DNA from 2 places in the Idiomarina sp. UBA4520 genome. Region 1 is predicted to be linked to the other one. Evidence: predicted binding sites of a transcription regulator. Region 1 holds the regulator's gene; the other holds the start of a gene.

Region 1 (7,984 bases):
CGACTTTGTAATTCAAGGTGGTGGCTACGATAAAGACTTTCAGGAAAAGCCCACGTTTGAGAAAGTCGTCAATGAATCAGGCAATGGTCTATTAAATGAATACGGTACTATTGCAATGGCTCGCGAGCGAGGCCCACACACTGCGACCCGCCAGTTCTTCTTTAACCTCAACGACAACACATCTCTGAACCCTGAGAAAGGCGACTGGGGCTACACTGTCTTTGGACGTATTGTTGAAGGCTTAGATGTACTGGAAAAAATGGCAAAGCTCGAGTCAAAACCCTTTGATGATGCAACTGGTTGGCGAGATGTTCCTGAAAATCCGCCGGTCCTGAAGCGAATTGAGATAGTGCCACAAAGTTAATGGAAAAGCGTATCCCCTTTTGGCAGGACATGGACGTCTATAAGCAGTCGCGTGTCTGGGTTATTTTCATACTCGGTATTGCCAGTGGCTTTCCATGGGTCATGATTGGTTCAGCGCTATCAGCCTGGCTGCAGGAGGAAGGCTTAACGCGTTCCGTAATTGGTTATTTCGGCGCCGTTTTCGGAGCCTACTCCATTAACTTCCTGTGGTCACCACTTATTGACAACGTAAAGCTTCCTGTACTCACCAAATGGTTGGGACAGCGACGTAGTTGGATATTCTTATGTCAAATAGCCATTGCTGTTGGATGCTTTTCGTTAGCAAGCCTCAATATAACCGATAACCTGCACATAGCAGGCTTAACAGCATTAGCCATTGCTATTAGCTCGGCCACGCAAGATATTGCTATTGATGCTTACCGCATCGAATCGTTTTCTGAAACCGAGGGTCGCTTACAGAGCGCTGGTGCTGCCATGGCTACCGCCGGTTGGTGGACGGGTTACAGTGGCCTGGGTGCCTTGCCCTTTTTTATTGTTGACGGCGTTAGCTGGAGTTGGCAACACGCCTATTTCGGGCTTGGTTGCATCATGCTATTTTTGGCCGCGGTTGTACTGCTTGTTCGCCGCACGACTTATACCGCCGTTTCAGAGACAGCCGAACCTGTATCGAATTGGTTCAGCTTTTTCAAAGAGCGCATAAAGCACACCGTTGTTTCACCTATTGCTGAGTTTTTCACGCGAAACGGCATAAAACTCGCGTTGTCACTTTTAGCATTTATTTTCTTGTTCAAAATTGGTGAAGCCTTTTTAGGCCGCATGTCTATTGTGTTCTATAAAGAAATTGGCTTTACCAACACAGAAATTGGCACCTATTCCAAGCTTGTAACCTGGTGGGTTACTATTGTCTTTGCAGTGTTAGGTAGTGTCGTAAACCTAAGACTAGGCATTGTGAAAGGACTGATTATTGGCGGCTTAGCCATGTCCGCTTCAAACCTAATGTTTTCCTGGATTGCGCTTGTCGGCCCCGACACCAATTTGTTCTTAAGTGCCGTTCTTATTGATGGCTTTACCAGTGCCTGGTCCACTGTGGCTTTTGTTGCGTTCATTAGCTTGCTTTGCAACCGAACATTCACGGCAACACAGTATGCACTCATGGCGTCACTAGGGACTCTGGGAAAAACTGTGTTGGCGTCGTACAGCGGTGTGTTAGTCGATACAATGAATGGTAACTGGGCGCTATTTTTCGTTTTAACGGCGATAATGGTTATTCCCAGCCTTTGTTTCCTTTGGTTTATTCGTAAACCGCTGAAAAAGCTTGAGGAAGCAAGAGATGCAAACTGACTACCATTGGTATGTATTAGGTCCTGGTGCTATTAGTGGACTCATCGCCTGCCACTTGCTTGAAGCTAAGCAGCAATGCTCGGTTTTAACTCGAAAAACAGAATCTGAACACGGCCAATTAACTCTGAAAGAAGGTGCAATCAGCAGCACTTATACATTACCTTTTTTGCCGACACAGGAATGTCAGTTGGTCAAAGATTCGGTGTTTATTGTTGCTGTAAAAGCCTTTGATGTCGTAAATGCTTTGGAAAGTATCACTGCAATTCCCGGCTTTGACAAAGACATGCCAATAATTCTGAGTCACAATGGTATGCTTGAGCTGCCTAACTCACTAACCTCATTGAATATTTATCACCTAGTGACCACCCATGGTGCGGTGAAGTTTGCTCAAGAGCCAACACATATTGTCATTGAGCACCGTGGGAAAGGTCGAAGCTGGCTTCAAAGGAAAGAAAATAAGGCAGACTTCGAGGCGATTTTAGCAAAGAGTTTTAAGCCCATTCTTTTTGAAAGCGATATTCAGACCCGCCGTTGGTCAAAGCTTTTAATTAATTGCGTAATAAACCCGTTAACCGCCATTCATCAGTGTAACAATGGCGCGCTGCTTAAGGCTGAATGGCAGGAAGTTATTCAATCGTTGGTCAACGAAGCGGTCTGTGTTGCTCGCGTCGAACAGGTCAGTTTAGATGCCAAGAGTGTTTACGAGGAAATACTAAGAGTCGCTGGTGAAACCCGAAATAATGAGTCATCAATGAGACAAGATATACGTCATAATCGCCGTACTGAAATTAACTACCTAACGGGTTACATTATCAAAAAAGCAAAAAAAGCCGGCTTACAAGTGCCGGCTCACGAAAAGCTCATGAAAGACTTTGTCAGTCTTTATCCTCAATAAAATCGACCACCTCTAAGCCAAAGCCGGACAGCGCAGAGTAACGCTTCGGTGAGCTCATCAGGCGCATTTTATGAATATTTAAATCCGCCAATATTTGTGAGCCTAAGCCCACATTACGTGACGCATTTGAAGCCGACGCCGTTGGCTTATGTTCACCGTGATCTTGCGCCTCAAACTCTTTTACCTGAGCAATAATATCTTCTGGCGTTTGCTGGCGGCCAATAATCACTAAAACACCGTCATTCTCGGCAATGTAAGACATTGCTTTCTGAATTGGCCAACTGCGCTTGGCGGCTCTGTCCGTTAAGAACGTATCATGGAAAGTATCCTGTAAATGCACACGCACATTCGTCACTTTGTCTTCCGCTATGTCACCATGCACAAGTGCCTGATGCACTTGTTTATCGATTGTGTCCTGATAAGTGACCAGATGAAATTCACCAAAGGCTGTCGGTAATGAGCACTCAGCAACACGTTTAATCGTTTTTTCCTGAGTCGAGCGGTACTCGATTAAGTCCGCGATTGTGCCAACTTTTATATCATGCTGTTTCGCAAAAGCTTCCAAGTCTGGGCGGCGTGCCATAGTACCGTCTTCATTCAGCACTTCCACAATAACAGAAGCAGGCTCAAACCCTGCTAAGCGTGCCAAGTCGCAGCCCGCTTCGGTATGCCCGGCGCGATTTAATACACCGCCCGATTTTGCTTTTAATGGGAATATGTGTCCCGGCATAACTAAGTCTTCAGGCTTAGCATCCTTTTTCACAGCATCTAGCACAGTCTTCGCGCGGTCGGCTGCCGAAATCCCTGTTGTAACGCCCTCTGCCGCTTCAATAGAAACGGTGAAATTGGTTGCATAAGGCGCGTTATTTTTGTCCACCATCAGCGGTAAGTTCAGCTGCTGACAACGCTCTTCAGTTAAGGTTAAGCAAATAAGTCCACGGCCGTATCGGGCCATAAAGTTGATGGCTTCTGGTGTCGCACATTCAGCGGCAATAATGAGATCGCCTTCGTTCTCGCGATCTTCATCGTCCATCAGAATCACCATTTTGCCCTGACGGATGTCTTCAATAATTTCTTCTGTGCTATGCAATGACATAACGCTTAACCTTATCCTTTTATGAGTTGCGGTACCGCGATAACCCGCTGGTCATCACCCACCTGACGGCGGTCCGTTACCTTAAAACGTACCGCTTTATCCAAACTTTTTGGTTCTTCAATATCAAATAGCGAACGTGCCGCATCACCCAATAACTGCCCCGAAGAGTACATCATAAGGCGATCGCAATAACCGTTTTCTATCAGCGCAGCGGCCAACGAAGCACCACACTCAGTCCAAACTTGGTTCACTTCCCGTTTAGCCAGCTCAGCCATCAAAGCGCTCAGCTCAACTTTTCCGCTGTCTGCTTCATCAATTATAACCTCGTGGCAATGGGCATGGCGGCTCGGTTTTCCCGGCTCGCATCTGACTAACCATACCGGTGCGGATGACTCAAAGATTTTAGCGTCATCAGTCACTCGGTTTTGGCTGTCGATAATAATACGTATGGGCTGTTTTAACGGTTCAGGCAGGGCCCGTGTTTTCGGCCACTGGCTTTCGCGAACGGTCAGCATAGGATTGTCTTTCAAAACAGTATCGGCACCAGTAAGAATAGCGTCTGACTGCGCCCGCCAATACTGTACATCAGACCGGGCATGAGGACCGGTTATCCACTGGCTTCGGCCATCGGACAGCGCTGTTTTCCCATCCAGTGACGACGCCATTTTAACGGTCACAAACGGACGTTGATGCCGCATTCTCGACAAGAAACCTGGATTCAGCTGTTCTGCTGACTTTTCCAAAACGCCCACCAAAACGTCAATATCCGCTTCATGCAAGCGCTTGATACCGTTACCGCTGACTCGTGGGTTAGGATCGTGCATGGCAACAACAACCCGGGCAACGCCCGCATCAACCAGTGCATCTGCACAGGGCGGAGTGCGCCCCATATGGCTGCAGGGCTCTAAAGTCACATAGGCGGTTGCACCTTGCGCTTCGGCACCTGCTTGCTTTAAGGCATGAATTTCCGCATGAGGTTCGCCTGCCTGCTGATGCCAGCCTTCACCAATAATTGTATTGTTCTTACTGATCACGCAACCAACCGCAGGGTTCGGACGTGTTGTCATGATACCGCGGCGCGCGAGTTCTATCGCACGGTGCATCATTTCATGATCAATTTTTAACTGTGACGGCTTAATCATTCAGACGAGCGATTTCTTCGCCAAACTCTCGAATATCTTCGAACGAACGGTAAACAGACGCAAACCTGACGTAGGCCACTTTATCGATTTGCTTAAGGTTTTCCATAACTAACCCACCAATGAAGTTGCTGGTAATTTCGCGCTCGCCGGTCGCTCTGATACTCGATTTAATTTTATTGATAGCCTGTTCCATAAGCTCCAGACTGACTGGGCGCTTTTCGAGTGCTCTTAACAGGCCATTGCGGAGCTTATCTTCATTGAACGGTTCTCTCGAGCCATCGGTTTTAATAACCCGCGGCATAATGAGCTCAGCCGTTTCAAAGGTCGTAAAGCGCTCCTTGCAATGATTACACTCACGCCGGCGACGCACCGAGGCGCCATCCGCAACTAAGCGCGAATCAATAACCTTGGTGTCTTGTGTGCCACAAAATGGACAATGCATTGCCTGACTCCTTTAAGTGCGCTTTACGACTCGTTTAACGACAGTGCGTAATTATCCGTATACCGGAAAGTTAGCGCACAACGCTTTTACTTGTTCACGCACTTCTGCAATTTTGCTTTCGTTAGAAATATCGTCCAAAACATCGCAAATCCAGTTGGCTACCTGCTCAGCTTCGGCTTCTTTAAAGCCACGACGGGTAATTGCAGGTGTACCTAAACGCAAACCAGATGTCACAAAAGGTGAACGTGGATCATTCGGAACCGCATTCTTATTAACCGTAATAAATGCATCGCCTAAAGCCGCATCGGCGTCTTTACCCGTAATGTCTTTGTCAATTAGGTCAACCAGGAATAAATGGTTCTGCGTGCCGTTAGAAACAATCTTATAGCCACGAGACTGCATTGCTTTGACCATTACGTTCGCATTTTTTAACACTTGTTGTTGGTACGCTTTAAATTCAGGCTGTAAGGCTTCCTGGAATGCGACCGCTTTACCAGCAATAACATGACATAAAGGGCCACCCTGGTTACCCGGGAATACGGCACTGTTCAGCTTCTTGTGCAGTTTCTCATCGTCACTACCTGAAATGATCAAGCCACCACGCGGACCCGCAAGAGTTTTGTGCGTGGTCGTTGTAACAACATGCGCATAAGGCACTGGGTTTGGATATTCACCCGCAGCAATTAAGCCCGCTACATGCGCCATATCGACCATTAAATAAGCGTCTACTTTATCGGCAATTTCACGGAATTTTTTCCAGTCAACAATACCAGAGTATGCTGAGAAACCAGCAACAATCACTTTCGGCTTATGTTCTTGCGCCAGCTTTTCAACTTCGGCGTAGTCTATTTCGCCAGTGCTTTCATCCAGACCGTAAGACACTGCGTTGTACAATTTACCAGAGAAGTTAACACCAGAGCCGTGAGTTAAGTGGCCACCGTGAGCCAGGCTCATGCCTAAGAAAGTATCGCCCGCTTCCATTAATGCCATAAAAGCCGCAGTGTTTGCTTGTGAACCAGAATGCGGTTGCACGTTTGCGTATTTTGCACCGAATAACTCTTTTGCACGCTCAATAGCCAAGTCTTCGACTTTATCGACAAACTCACAGCCACCATAATAACGCTTGTGCGGATAGCCTTCTGCGTACTTATTTGTCAGCTGAGACCCTTGCGCTTGCATGACTCGCGGACTGGTGTAGTTTTCAGATGCTATCAGTTCAATGTGTTGTTCCTGACGCTCAACTTCGCCTTGCATCGCTTGCCATAAGTCCGCATCAAAGTCGGCAATGTTCATCTCAGATTTCAGCATTACAGCTCTCCAAATCGTTAAATGGTCTTAATTTGTCGGGTATTTTACCTTAAAACACAAATGAGTGCCTAGTTCAGCGCAACAAAGTTTGGGGATGTTCGTAAATAACAGTAAACTATGCAGTAACTTTTTTGTTGATAGGAAGGATTTTACGTCGCTATGGCGCAATATATCTATTCAATGTCTCAGGTGAGCAAAGTTGTTCCGCCTAAGAAGACCATATTAAAAGACATTTCTTTGTCATTTTTCCCGGGTGCCAAAATTGGCGTTTTAGGTTTAAACGGCGCCGGTAAGTCAACCTTACTTCGTATTATGGCCGGGGTTGATAAAGAGTATGAAGGTGAAGCTCGCGCTTTATCGGGAACTCAAATTGGCTACCTGCCTCAGGAGCCAGAGCTGGACGAAAATAAAACGGTGAAAGAAACCGTTGAAGAAGCGGTGGCGGACGTTAAAGAGGCCTTCGCTAAGCTCGATGAAATTTACGCGGCTTACGCTGACGAAAATGCTGACTTTGACGCACTCTCAAAAGAGCAAGGCGAACTAGAAGCTTTACTACAGGCAAAAGATGGTCACAACATCGACAATATTCTGGAGCGTGCAGCCGATGCACTGCGCTTACCTGAGTGGGATGCCAAAATAGGCAACTTGTCAGGTGGTGAACGCCGTCGTGTGGCTATCTGCCGCTTACTGTTATCGAAGCCCGATATGCTCCTTCTCGACGAACCGACAAACCATTTAGACGCTGAATCTGTTGCTTGGTTAGAACGCTTCCTGCACGATTACACGGGTACCGTCGTTGCCATTACCCACGATCGTTATTTCCTTGATAACGTTGCTGGTTGGATCCTTGAACTTGACCGGGGCTATGGTATTCCGTGGGAAGGTAACTACTCCTCTTGGCTGGAACAGAAAGAGAAACGTCTGGAGCAGGAAGAGCGTTCAGAAAAAGCTCGTCAGCGCACCATTAAACAAGAGCTTGAGTGGGTACGTACTAATCCGAAAGGCCGTCAGGCGAAAAGCAAAGCGCGTCTTAACCGCTTTGAAGAGCTGCAAAGTGGTGACTATCAGAAGCGCAACGAGACCAACGAGTTGTTTATTCCGCCAGGTCCTCGTTTGGGTGACAAAGTCATTGAAGTTAATGGTATTAGCAAAGCTTACGAGAAGCGCCAGCTTATCGATAACCTAAGCTTCAATGTTCCTAAAGGTGCCATTGTCGGTATTATTGGTCCTAACGGTGCGGGTAAATCCACCTTATTCCGCATGATCAGCGGCGAAGAAAAGCCGGACAGCGGCTCTATCGAATTAGGTGAAACCGTGCAACTGGCCAGTGTTGATCAGTTCCGTGACAGCATGGACGACAGCAAGACTGTTTTTGAAGAAATTACCGACGGTAATGA
Region 2 (7,984 bases), on a different contig from region 1:
AGGTAGTCGACCGTTGAATCCGGAGAAGCGATATTTTGCGGAACGGCTGAGAATTGGCCGCGCCCGCCACCTTGCAAAAACAAGACGTCGTAGTCATCCGGAACGTTCAGTAAGTCACGTAAGTCTTGCTCTGCCTCTCGTGCCATACGTACATACGCCGGATCACGATGCGACATTTCCATCACAGAAACGCCTTGGTTATTCCAATTAAGAAGTTCTTCCTGAGCTTGCTTTAACACATCGACCGGCAACATTGCCGGTCCTGCTGAAAAGTTAAATACGTCACTCATTATTCTTCAGACGCTCCTTCTTCGTTGGCTCCGTCTTCTTCGCCATTATCGGCAACAACTTCACCTTCAATCAGCTCTTCGTCTTCATCAATTTCATCAATGCGCTGCAAGCCAACGACTTTTTCGTCATCGCCGGTACGAATTAAACGCACACCCTGAGTGTTACGGCCAACAGTAGACACTTCGTTAACACGAGTTCTAACCAGTGTGCCTTTATTGCTAATAAGCATAATTTCGTTGCCGTCGATAACTTCCATAGCACCGACCACAGAGCCATTACGCTCACTCACTTTTATAGAAACGACACCCTTGGTTGCACGACTTTTCGCCGGGTATTCAGTCAGCGGCGTACGTTTACCATAACCATTCTCCGTAACCGTCAGAACGGCCGCTTCCTGGTCTTCGTACTCACGCGGCACTATGAGTGACACAACACGCTGATCTTCTTCCAGACGAATACCGCGAACACCCGTTGCAGTACGGCCCATTGAGCGAACCTGCTCTTCCGCAAAGCGAACAACTTTACCAGCATCAGAGAACAGCATGATGTCACCGTTGCCATCGGTAATATCAACACCTATAAGCTCGTCACCTTCCACCAGGTTCAGGGCAATAATACCGCCGTTACGTGGACGGGAATACTCAGGCAACGGCGTCTTCTTAATCGTGCCGTTCTTCGTTGCCATAACCACGAACTTGTCTTCAGGGTAGTCACGCGTTGGTAGAATAGCGGTAATGCGCTCATCCTCTTCAAGCGGCAGCAAGTTAACAATAGGCTTGCCTCGTGACGCACGGCTGGCTAATGGCAGCTGATACACTTTCATCCAGTAGATACGGCCACGAGTCGAGAAGCACAAAATGGTGTCGTGGGTGTTAGCAACCCACAGACGTTCAATGAAGTCTTCGTCCTTCATTTTCGTTGCCGCTTTACCTTTACCACCACGGCGCTGAGCTTCGTATTCAGTCAGTGGTTGATACTTCACGTAGCCTTCATGAGACAGTGTTAGTACAACATCTTCCTCATTAATAAGGTCTTCCATGCTGATGTCGTGGGCTGCAGCAGTAATATCCGTCTTACGCTCGTCACCAAAGTTATCGCGAATTTCGACTAACTCTTCACGAATAACTTCCATGAGGCGCTCTGAGCTACGCAAAATATGTAGCAATTCAGCAATTTGCTCTAACAGACCTTTGTATTCGTCGAGAATTTTCTCGTGCTCTAACCCTGTGAGCTTGTGTAAACGTAAATCAAGAATGGCTTGCGCTTGTGCTTCGGTCAGATGATAGTTATCACCTTTAATGCCGTACTCTTCCGGCAAATGATCCGGGCGTGCCGCGTCAACACCAGCCGTTTCCAGCATGGCTGCAACATCACCTAGCTTCCAAGCGCGGGAAATAAGACCGGCTTTCGCTTCCGCAGGTGTTGGAGAGCGACGAATTAATTCAATAACTTCATCTATGTTCGCCAGCGATATCGCCAGGCCTTCCAAAATATGAGCACGCTCGCGCGCCTTACGTAATTCATAAACCGAGCGGCGAGTCACTACTTCGCGACGGTGACGAATAAAGCAGTCCAGCATGTCACGCAGATTAAATAGGCGTGGCTGATTTTTATCCAGTGCCACCATGTTAATACCAAACACCACTTGTAATTGGGTGTTTGCGTATAAGTGGTTAAGTACAACCTCGCCAACGTCACCACGGCGTATTTCAATGACAATGCGCATACCGTCTTTGTCAGACTCATCGCGCAGTGCACTAATACCTTCAACGCGCTTCTCTTTGACTAATTCAGCAATTTTTTCAATCAAGCGCGCTTTGTTCACCTGGTACGGAATTTCCGTAACAATGATGGTCTCTTTGCCTGTTTTCTCGTCGACTTCCACTTCTGCTTTAGCACGTAAGTGAATGCGACCACGACCCGTTTTGTACGCTTCAACAATGCCGCTGCGGCCTGAAATTGTTGCAGCCGTTGGAAAGTCCGGACCCGGGATATATTCCATTAACCCATCAACATCGATGTCCGGGTTGTCTATCATCGCCAGTGAGCCGTTGATGACTTCGGTGAGGTTATGCGGCGGAATATTCGTTGCCATACCAACCGCGATACCGGAAGAACCATTGACTAACAGGTTAGGAACACGGGTTGGCAGTACATCAGGAATGCGCTCAGTACCGTCGTAGTTATCGACAAAATCAACCGTTTCTTTGTCTAAATCGGCCAGTAACTGGTGAGAGATTTTGGCCATGCGAATTTCGGTATAACGCATCGCCGCTGCAGAGTCACCATCGACCGAGCCAAAGTTACCCTGCCCGTCAACCAACATGTAGCGTAATGAAAAGTCCTGCGCCATACGAACAATAGTGTCGTAAACCGCGCTGTCACCGTGTGGGTGATATTTACCGATGACATCACCGACCACACGCGCTGACTTTTTATAGGGTTTATTGTAGTCGTTACGCAACTCGTTCATTGCGAATAAGACACGTCTGTGTACCGGTTTTAGTCCGTCCCTGACGTCAGGCAGTGCACGCCCGACGATAACGCTCATCGCATAATCGAGATAAGAGCTTTTTAATTCATCTTCGATATTAACCGGTGACACTTCTCTGGCTAGATCGCTCATAGTTCAGTCCCTAAAATAAAAATCCGCATATCTTTGTTATTTTGATGCAGTCATTGTACCCATCCGAAACGAGTCTCGCACCCTCTTTTTCTTATTCTTTAGCTAGGGTAGACTAGCCGCGTTATTTATCGCTCACAACAGTGCACTCCATGACACAAGAAAACAAAAATACTGAACAAAAAAACGTCGATTTAGAAGAGATCGCTAAGTTCTCTGCCCTCGCCTCGCGTTGGTGGGACCCGGAAGGCGAATTCAAACCGTTGCACCAAATTAACCCGGTTCGGCTGTCTTTTATTGAGCAACACGCCAATGGATTATTTGGAAAAAACATTCTTGATGTCGGTTGTGGTGGTGGTCTGCTAAGTGAAGCCATGGCCGAGCGCGGCGCTAAAGTTACCGGTATCGACTTAGCCGAAGAGTCATTAAAAATAGCGCGCCTACATGCACTAGAAAGCGAAGTCTCTGTTGATTACCAATGTGTCGCCGTAGAAAATCACGCAGCCGACCATAAAGGTCAGTATGACGCAGTTACCTGTTTGGAAATGCTGGAACACGTGCCCGACCCTGCCTCTATAGTTAAGGCATGCGCAGAAGCGGTTAAACCCGGCGGCTTGGTGTTTTTCTCAACTCTAAACCGTAACGTTAAGTCCTGGCTGCTGGGCATTTTGGCTGCTGAACATATACTTGGTTGGGTGCCCAAAGGCACACACCAGCATCAGCGTTTTATTAAGCCGTCAGAGCTCTTCCGCATGACCGATGAAGCCGGGCTTAATGAGGTTGATATTAATGGATTAATTTTCCATCCATTAAAAGGGTTCACTCTGTCGAATACCGATATCGATGTGAATTACATTACTGTTTTACAAAAGCCTCTGACCTAGCTCATGACGAATCTCGCAAAGAACGCCAAGCTTCCCGAAGGCGTGCTGTTCGATCTTGACGGCACCTTGCTGAACACCGCCCCTGATCTTGGAGCCGCACTCAACAATGTGTGCGCTTTATATGGGAAAGAACCTGTTCATGAAGACGCCTATACGCCTGTTGCTTCACATGGTTCCAGAGGCTTATTAAAGCTGGCTTTTTCAAAAGAATTGGAAACCCATGAAAGTGAGTTAAGAAAGGCTTTCTTAGACGCTTACTCGAACAGCATTGCCGCTAAGACCCATGTGTACGAAGGTGTTGTACCGCTACTGAATGCTCTGATTCAAGCACAAATAAAAGTGGCTATTGTCACTAACAAACCCAAGCAATTGACTCAACAGCTGTTACCAAGCTTTCCCGAGTTCAATGTCTTTGAATCAGTTGTCTGCGGGGACACTTTGAGTGTATCAAAACCCGACCCTGCACCTTTACTGCTGGCAGCAGAACAGCTGGGGGTAACCCCTACAAGCTGCAATTACGTAGGTGACGCTGAACGTGATATTCAGGCTGGCCACAATGCTGCAATGACAACGGTACTGGCTCATTATGGGTATATTAGCGACAGCGACTCACCCGCTGACTGGAAGGCCGACTACGGCATCAGCACACCGCTTGAGTTACTGAATATTATTGGGCTACCACAACCTTGATCTATTAACCCATTTTTAAAGACAAAAAAGTTATAAAAAGCCTAGGTCCTCGCAAACTCACGTCTATTAAAGGCTAGAAAAAAATCAACAATTAAACGCTAATTTTCTTTTGCTTTTCTCGAGAATTTCACTTGATCAAAGTCTGACTAAGACCTAGCATACTGAAAAATCAAAGACACTAGATATTGTGTGAATTTCACTCTGTATAACTAATGACCACAATATCTTGTGGCTACATCTCTATAACAAAAAGCTAAGAGTTGGCGCAAAATGAACGAGCAACTGTATGTCACCAAACGTAGCGGCGAACGTGAACCGCTCAACTTAGATAAAATCCATCGAGTCATCATGTGGGCAGCAGAAGGTCTGCATAATGTTTCCGCTTCTCAAGTCGAAATTAAGTCCCATATTCAGTTTTATGATGGCATTAAAACCGAAGACATCCACGAGACCATCATCAAAGCTGCGGCGGATTTAATCTCGGAAGAAGCTCCTGACTATCAGTACATGGCAGCCCGTTTGGCCATTTTCCATTTACGCAAACGCGCTTATGGAAAGTTTGAGCCACCTCGTTTATTTGATCACGTCAAGAAAATGGTGGCAGAGCACCGTTATGACGAGCACTTGTTGGAAGACTTCAGCGAAGCTGAGTTCGACCAAATGGATGAGATTGTCGACCACTGGCGCGACATGAACTTCTCATACGCAGCGGTCAAGCAGCTTGAGAATAAATACCTGGTTCAAAACCGTGTGACAGGCGATATTTATGAAAGCGCCCAGTTCTTGTACATTTTAGTTGCAGCCTGCTTGTTCGCGAACTACCCAAAAGCAACGCGCATGGATTACATCAAGCGCTTCTATGATGCGACGTCTGAGTTTAAAATTTCACTACCAACGCCAATTATGTCCGGCGTTCGTACACCAACCCGTCAGTTCAGCTCATGTGTATTAATTGAAACTGGCGACAGCCTGGATTCTATCAACGCCACCGCTAGCGCCATTGTGAAATACGTTTCTCAACGCGCTGGTATTGGCATTAATGCCGGTCGCATTCGTGCGCTGGGTAGTCCAATTCGAAACGGTGAAGCGTTTCATACCGGTTGTATTCCATTCTACAAATACTTCCAGACTGCGGTTAAGAGCTGTTCGCAAGGCGGTGTTCGTGGTGGCGCGGCAACCCTCTTCTATCCATTGTGGCATTTAGAAGTAGAAAGCTTGCTGGTACTTAAGAACAACCGGGGTGTTGAAGAAAACCGTGTTCGTCATTTGGACTACGGTGTTCAATTTAACCGTTTAATGTATCAACGCTTAGTTAAAGACGACTACATTACTCTATTCAGCCCGTCTGACGTGCCTGGCCTGTATGACGCTTTCTTTGAAGATCAAGAGAAGTTCGAGCAGCTGTATGTTCAGTACGAGCAAGACGAAAGCATTCGTAAAAAACGCATTAAAGCCATTGAACTATTCAGCCTGTTTATGCAGGAGCGTGCCAGCACAGGTCGTATTTACGTACAAAACGTTGACCACTGCAATACGCATAGCCCGTTTGACTCGAAAGTTGCCCCTATTCGTCAAAGCAATCTGTGTCTGGAAATTGCTCTGCCAACTAAGCCGTTACAGCACGTCAACGACGAAGAAGGTGAAATTGCGCTATGTACCCTGTCAGCATTCAACCTGGGTAAAATTAACGACCTGGGCGAGTTTGAAGAGCTGGCTGACTTAGCCGTTCGCGCTCTGGATAGCCTACTCGACTATCAGGAGTATCCGGTACCTGCGGCTTACAACGCAACTATGAATCGTCGTACTCTGGGTATTGGTGTCATTAACTTCGCTTATTACCTGGCTAAGCACGGTGTTAAATACTCTGACGGCTCAGCAAACAGTCTGGTTCACAAGACCTTTGAGGCTATCCAGTTTTACCTGATGAAAGCCTCAATGAACCTGGCGAAAGAAAAAGGTGCATGTCCGAAGTTTAACGAGACCACCTATTCACAAGGTATTATGCCAACAGACACTTACAAGAAAGACCTGGACGCTGTCTGTAATGAACCATTGCACCTGGATTGGGATCAGCTGCGCGCCGACATCAAGCAGCACGGTATGCGCAACTCTACCCTGTCAGCGTTAATGCCATCTGAAACGTCGTCGCAAATTTCAAACGCGACCAATGGCATCGAGCCACCGCGTGGCTTTGTCAGCGTAAAAGCGTCTAAAGACGGCGTTACTAAGCAGGTAGTGCCTGACTACGAGACGCTTAAGGATAAGTACGAGCTACTGTGGCAAATTCCGAGCAACAAAGGCTACCTAGAGTTGGTGGGCATTATGCAGAAGTTTGTCGACCAAACTATTTCTGCCAACACCAACTACGATCCAAGCAAATTTGACGCTGGCAAAGTGCCTATGAAGCAGCTCTTACAAGACCTGCTAACGTCATACAAGCTGGGCGTTAAGACACTTTATTATCACAACACGCGCGACGGTGCAGCCGATAACCAGTCTGATATCGCGGCACGTCAAAAGTCAGAAAAGCCTGGTGCACAGCCATCTGAAGTCATCATCGAAGAAGATGACGATTGTGCCGGCGGCGCTTGTAAAATTTAAAAGAAGGATTTTGCGAAATGTCGTACTCAACGTTTAACCAGGAACAAACGAATCCGTTAACCGAGCCTATGTTTTTAGGTAACTCGGTTAACGTGGCTCGATACGATCAACAAAAGCACAGCATTTTTGAAAAGCTTATAGAAAAACAAATTAGCTTTTTCTGGCGCCCTGAAGAAATTGACGTAAGCCGCGACCGAGTCGACTTTAATAAACTCACTGACAGTGAAAAGCACGTGTTTATTTCAAACCTGAAGTACCAAACACTGCTGGACTCTATTCAGGGCCGCTCACCGAATATTGCGCTGTTGCCCATTGTATCCATTCCAGAGCTTGAAACCTGGATTGAGACCTGGTCATTCTTTGAGACCATTCACTCACGCTCGTACACGCATATTCTGCGTAACTTGTTTACTGACCCGAGCGAAGTGTTTGAAGACATTGTTATTAACGAGCAAATTAAAATTCGTGCGAACGATATTTCACAATACTACGACGACCTTATTTTCTACACCCAGCTGTGGCAAACCCACGGCGAAGGTGAAGTAACGGTCGACGGTGAAACATACAATGTGACTCAGCGCGAAATTAAAAAGAAACTGTTCTTGTGCATTAACTCGGTGAACGCACTGGAAGCCATTCGCTTCTACGTCAGTTTCGCTTGTACATTTGCCTTTGCAGAGCGCGAGCTGATGGAAGGTAACGCCAAAATCATTAAGCTGATTGCGCGTGACGAAAACGTCCATTTAACCTCAACTCAGCATATTCTGAACCTTTGGCAATACGGTGAAGATGACCCGGAAATGAAAGAAATTGCCGAAGAGCTGCGTGACGAAGCTTATGAAATTTTCATGACCGCAGTGAAACAGGAAAAGCAGTGGGCTCACTACCTGTTTAA

What was found. Region 1 encodes NrdR, which represses ribonucleotide reductase genes. Its sites were predicted from a motif close to AAACACNANATNTNGTGTTT; they were not measured.
Region 2: the regulator NrdR is predicted to act here: its motif matches at 4,662-4,681, upstream of nrdA (class 1a ribonucleoside-diphosphate reductase subunit alpha).

The regions. Positions count from the first base shown of each region.
Region 1 covers NZ_DGMK01000011.1:302,435-310,418, forward strand. The annotation lists gene B3850_RS05185 (peptidylprolyl isomerase) at 1-364, shown strand, start outside; gene B3850_RS05190 (AmpG family muropeptide MFS transporter) at 364-1,704, shown strand; gene B3850_RS05195 (ketopantoate reductase family protein) at 1,694-2,599, shown strand; gene ribBA (bifunctional 3,4-dihydroxy-2-butanone-4-phosphate synthase/GTP cyclohydrolase II) at 2,580-3,695, opposite strand; gene ribD (bifunctional diaminohydroxyphosphoribosylaminopyrimidine deaminase/5-amino-6-(5-phosphoribosylamino)uracil reductase RibD) at 3,707-4,837, opposite strand; gene nrdR (transcriptional regulator NrdR) at 4,830-5,279, opposite strand; gene glyA (serine hydroxymethyltransferase) at 5,331-6,587, opposite strand; gene ettA (energy-dependent translational throttle protein EttA) at 6,747-7,984, shown strand, end outside.
Region 2 covers NZ_DGMK01000017.1:54,922-62,905, forward strand. The annotation lists gene serC (3-phosphoserine/phosphohydroxythreonine transaminase) at 1-290, opposite strand, end outside; gene gyrA (DNA gyrase subunit A) at 290-2,917, opposite strand; gene ubiG (bifunctional 2-polyprenyl-6-hydroxyphenol methylase/3-demethylubiquinol 3-O-methyltransferase UbiG) at 3,067-3,798, shown strand; gene B3850_RS07940 (HAD family hydrolase) at 3,802-4,488, shown strand; gene nrdA (class 1a ribonucleoside-diphosphate reductase subunit alpha) at 4,759-7,089, shown strand; gene nrdB (class Ia ribonucleoside-diphosphate reductase subunit beta) at 7,107-7,984, shown strand, end outside.